2 regions of the Mycobacterium conspicuum genome follow, and region 1 is predicted to be linked to the other one. Evidence: riboswitches for the same ligand, from Rfam matches in the RefSeq annotation. Region 1 holds a riboswitch; the other holds the start of a gene.
The links. Region 1 has a riboswitch for magnesium ahead of G6N66_RS13190 (PPE family protein). Riboswitches for the same ligand answer to the same signal wherever they lie in the genome.
Positions count from the first base shown of each region.

Region 2: another riboswitch for magnesium. It lies ahead of G6N66_RS11060 (Rv1535 family protein); the one in region 1 lies ahead of G6N66_RS13190 (PPE family protein).

Region 1 is NZ_AP022613.1:2,840,363-2,842,753, forward strand. Features, by position in the region: gene G6N66_RS13185 (PPE family protein) at 1-640, shown strand, start outside; M-box (ykoK) riboswitch at 706-878, shown strand; gene G6N66_RS13190 (PPE family protein) at 1,254-2,391, shown strand, end outside.
Region 2 is NZ_AP022613.1:2,288,660-2,291,050, reverse strand. Features, by position in the region: gene ileS (isoleucine--tRNA ligase) at 1-80, opposite strand, end outside; gene G6N66_RS11065 (O-methyltransferase) at 539-1,276, shown strand; gene G6N66_RS11060 (Rv1535 family protein) at 1,306-1,548, opposite strand; M-box (ykoK) riboswitch at 1,848-2,017, opposite strand; gene G6N66_RS11055 (NAD(P)H-dependent flavin oxidoreductase) at 2,190-2,391, opposite strand, start outside.

The DNA of each region.
Region 1 (2,391 bases):
CGGCACACCGGCGGCCTCCGGCGCGCAGACGATGCTGGCCCAGCTGACGTCGGCGGTTCCGAATGCGCTGCAATCACTCGCCGTGCCGCTGGGCTTGCCGACCGACCTGTGGGGCTTCCTGGACTCCAACTTCGTCAACGGGTTCGTCTCGGCCGGGTACGTCAGCCCCGCCATCATCCAACAAACCGTCACCGCGGCGATGGCAGACATCAACGCGGTAGCCGTCGGGTCGGCACCCGGGGCCACGGCGCTACCACCCATGGGTGCCGGGCCGGGGAATGCCACCTGGGTGCCTTTGGGGACGCCCGTCGTGCCCTACAGCTCCGCTGCCGCGTCGCTCGGATCGACGGGTGTGCCGGGGGTAAGCGCGGGCATGCCTTCGGCGGAGTTGGCGCGCGGGGTGTTGGTCGGACGTCTGTCCGCGCCCCAGAGTTGGGTCGCGGCCACCCAGGTGGAGAACCACGCGGGGACCGCGCTCGCGGGGGGCGGCTGGAACAGCACGGCGCTCCCCGAGAGTCCGGCCGGTGTGCCCGGGATGCCGGGGATACCCGCGGCGAGCACCGCCGGACGCCACTTCGGCAGCGGACCGCGATACGGGTTCCACGTGACCGTCATGCCACGGCCACCGGCCGCCGGGTGATGGCAGCGGGCGCGGCCGGCAGTCAGCTTGACGCGCTCCCGCTGCGGGTGGAACCATGGCTGTCGCATGCACCTCGCTAGGTGAGGCGTCCGCACGGATATAGGCCACTGACCTCGAACGTCGAAAGACGCCCAGGGTCAGGACAGCTCCTCCCGGATTAAGGGTTGAGCCCAAGTGGCTTCCGGCATAGGGCCGGATACGCCGTGTGGTGCCGAAGCTCTGTCGAGAGGGGTGCAGGACTTGGCTGCTTCGCCGGGCTCTCATCCCATGTGCAAAGTGTTGGCATCCGCGCATGCCCCGGCCGTGAGGAGGTGAGAGCGAAATGAGTTCCGACGATAGTCCGTATTCCAGATCGACGATCATTTCGTTGCGCCCCGGCCCCGGCACCGTTGCCACGGTCTAACTCGGCCTCTTCGGCTACATCTTTTGACTCCGCGCGGGGGGAGTCCAGCTTCGTGCGCCGAATTGGCGTGAACTAGTTACGGCGGCCGGGCCTTTCGGCGAGGAGAAGCCCGATGTCGTTTGCAATCACGCGTTCGGAAATGCCTGCCGCGGCATTATCCGCTTTCGCGACAACATATTTCGCCGTTACGCCGAGAACAGGGGGGTAACGATGACTGCTGCACTGGATTTCGCCACGCTTCCGCCCGAGGTCAACTCGGCTCGGATGTATTCGGGGGCAGGCTCTGGTCCGATGCTGGCCGCGGCGTCGGCGTGGAACGTGCTGGCCGCCGAATTGCGTTCCACTGCATTGTCTTACGGCAAGGTGCTGACAGCGCTGGCCGGCGAGGAATGGCACGGCCCGGCGTCGGCGGCGATGGCGGCGGCCGCAATGCCGTATGTGGCGTGGATGAGCAGCACCGCCGCGCAGGCCGAGCGGACCGCGGCGCAGGCCACGGCGGCGGCGGCCGCCTACGAGTCGGCGTTTGCCGCTACGGTGGCACCGGCCCTGGTGGCGGCCAATCGCGCCCAGCTGTCGTCGCTCATCGCGACGAATGTAATCGGGCAAAACACCGCCGCGATCGCCGCCAACGAGGCGCAGTACGCCGAGATGTGGGCGCAAGACGCAGCGGCCATGTACGGCTACGCCGCCGCCTCGGCGTCGGCCAGCCGGTTGACGGCGTTCACGCAGCCTGCCCCGATCGCCAACGAAAGCGGGGCGAGCGCCCAAGCGGCGGCGCGCACCGGAGCCGCCGCCACCTCGGCCGGCAGCGGACAGCGCACGTTGTCCAGGGTGCTCTCCGCGGTGCCCAACGCGCTGCAAAGTTTGGCCGCGCCGACCTCGTCGGGGTCGGGCCTGGGCGGGTTCAACATCTTCGCGTCGGGGTCGGGTTCTGAGAGCTCGGGGCTGTCCGGCCTGCTCAATTTGGTCTCCGGCTCGAACGGCTCGGCCTTGGGAAACTTCTTGAACGCCAACCTGTGGAACACGATCTTTTCGTCGGGGTTCTACATGCCGGGCAACTTCATGGGCACGGCGGCCGACTTCATGGGCATCGCCGGGGGACAGGCCGCCCAACAGGCCATCGGCGAAATCGCCCAAGGCCCGCTCGGCACCGCGCTGGCCGGGCCGTTGCGAGCCATGTCCAGCTTCGGCAACTCCATCGACATGGGCTTGGGGCGTGCCGCCCTGGTCGGTCCGCTTTCGGTGCCGCCGAGCTGGGCCGAGGCGGCACCGCATGCACCGTTGTCCTCGACCCTGGGTGCAACGCCGATGGTGGCCCCTCCGGCCATGGCGACCGGCATGCCGGGAG
Region 2 (2,391 bases), 550 kb from region 1:
GCTTCCAGCGCGGGGAAATTCGGGGTACCGCCGCGCGGGTCGGGGCCCAACTCGGTGCGGGGGTAGGCGTTCTCGGCCATCGTCAGTCGTCAGTCCTTGTGCCATATCCGTATCGGCACGGGGACGACGACGCGCACAGTGCGCGAGCGCCGCGGTACCACCCCGCTTGCCGCGCTCACGCGCGGCCGCTCATTGCAGGCTGTGACGGGCCTACCCGTTCGGGTCTACTGGGCCGGACCGGCTGTTCTTCCGAAGGCTCCCCGGTGATGGCCGGATCGACGCCGTGGGTTGATTCTACTGGTTTGCCCCCGGCGACCACCGGCGGGAAATACCCTCGACCCCGGCGAGAGATACCCGGCGCCTGTTCGTGCAGCAGCGACGACGGCCGTCAGACTGTGCAGAGAAACTGGCGCGCCGGGGCGCCGCTGACTTATTTTGGTTCGGCAGCGTGCCGGTCGAAATCTCTTACTCGTGGCCGGACCGCTGCACTTTGCCCACCGTGCTGCGCTGAAAAGGTAGCCAGAGTAGAAGCGAGATCATGCAGGCGCAAACGGTCATTGAGGATATCCGCCGGAAGGGCGCCGTCACGAGCGCCGACGGCCAAACGTATCCCATCGGGAAGCACGGCATCGACGCCGCGGAGGGCCGGTTCCTATCGGAGTTCATCGCCAGCCGTCCCGACATCACCCGAACGCTCGAGGTCGGGTGCGCCTACGGGTTCTCGTCCCTGCACATCGCGGGTGCGCTCGCCGGACGCCCGTCCGCGCACCACATCATCGTCGACCCGTTCCAGAGCACCGACTGGAAAAGCATCGGCGTGACAAACCTCGACCGGGCCGGCGTCGAGTTCTACGAGCTCCGCGAAGAACCCTCCGAGTTGGCCCTTGCCCAACTGGTGCGCGAGGGCGCGCAATTCGACCTGGTGTTCATCGACGGTTGGCACACCTTCGACCAAACGTTGGTGGACATGTATTTCGCGAACAGGCTGATCAAGGTGGGCGGGTACATGCTCATCGACGACGCATCGTGGCCCAGCGTGTCCAAGGCGATCTCCAACTTCGCCAACTACCCCTGCTACCGAATCGTCGGCGGCTCGGCGATGGTTTGGGTGCGGGCCCTCAACCTGCTCGGCACGATCCTCAAACCCGTCGCCGAGACCATCTTTCCGCGCTGGCTCTACGACTACGTCTACCGCATGGTGAAATACCCCTCCGTCGTCGCGCTGCAGAAGGTGGCGGAGGACAAGCGCAGTTTCAGATGGTTCCGCTCGTTTTGAGCCGGCGTTCCTCGTAGTCGTCCAGCGGGCTAGGCGTGGACCTCGAGCACTCCGACCCGCCACAGCGCCGCGTAGACGTGCCGCACCGGGATGGCGAGCAAGCGAGCCGCCCCATGGACTAGCGGGTCGCCGCCGACACCGAACACGGGGAGGTCATGCGGGCGCGCCGCCTTCTTGGGCGCGGGCGCGGGCGTCGGCGTGACGTCGCGCACCACGGTCAGCTTGCGGGCGGGCGCAGGGGTTACCACTTCGTCGTACAGAGCTGCGGTCATGATCGTCTCCTGGACGGGCTCCTAGATCGACCGAGGAGCTAACGAGCACTTACGGGGACTGACGTGTCCCGTCCCGTACTGGTTCCATCCGGAAATGCTTGGCGTTTAAGCCAATTGGCTTTCAGCCGAGAATGTCGCGGCGGAGGACCGATGGGGACGAAACATGGCCCGGACTTCGACCGGGACTATCGCTGGAACTCATTCGCCCCTCACCTCCTCACCGTCACGACGCGCACGGGCGGGTGCCCGCGCGATCAACACGCAGCAAAGGAGCACAGAAAGCCGACGAATGTCGGAAATCCGCACCCCACTCGTCAGAGCTTCGGCACCACACGACGTGTCCGGTAACCCGGAAGCCACCTGGGCTCAACCCTTAAGCCGGGAGGAGCTGTCCTGACCCGGGGCGTCTTTCGACGTTCGGGGTCAGTGGCCTGTATTCGCGTAGACGCCTCACCTAACGAGGTGCATACCCGACCGATAATCCACGACGAGCGCGCGCCGGTCAACTCGATACGTGTGGTGTTCCTCAATTTTTATGCATCATTACGGGCGCGCACAGGTTTCAGCCAGGTTCAGCGGCCCACGACCTGGGCGGACGCCTGGCACAGCGAAAACCTGAAAACCCTTGCGGGCGAACACCGTTACTTGTCGGTGAGGGACTCGAGTCGGCCGATGGTGTCGATGAACTCCTCGACCATGTCGAGGACCACAGCGCGCGTCGGCCGCACCCGGTCCAGCGAACCGACCACCTGGCCGACGAAATAGGTCACCAGCTCTCGGGCCTTGGCGTCCTGGTGGCCGGCCGCCTGGTTGACGCGCACCAGGGTGTCGTTGATCAGCGCC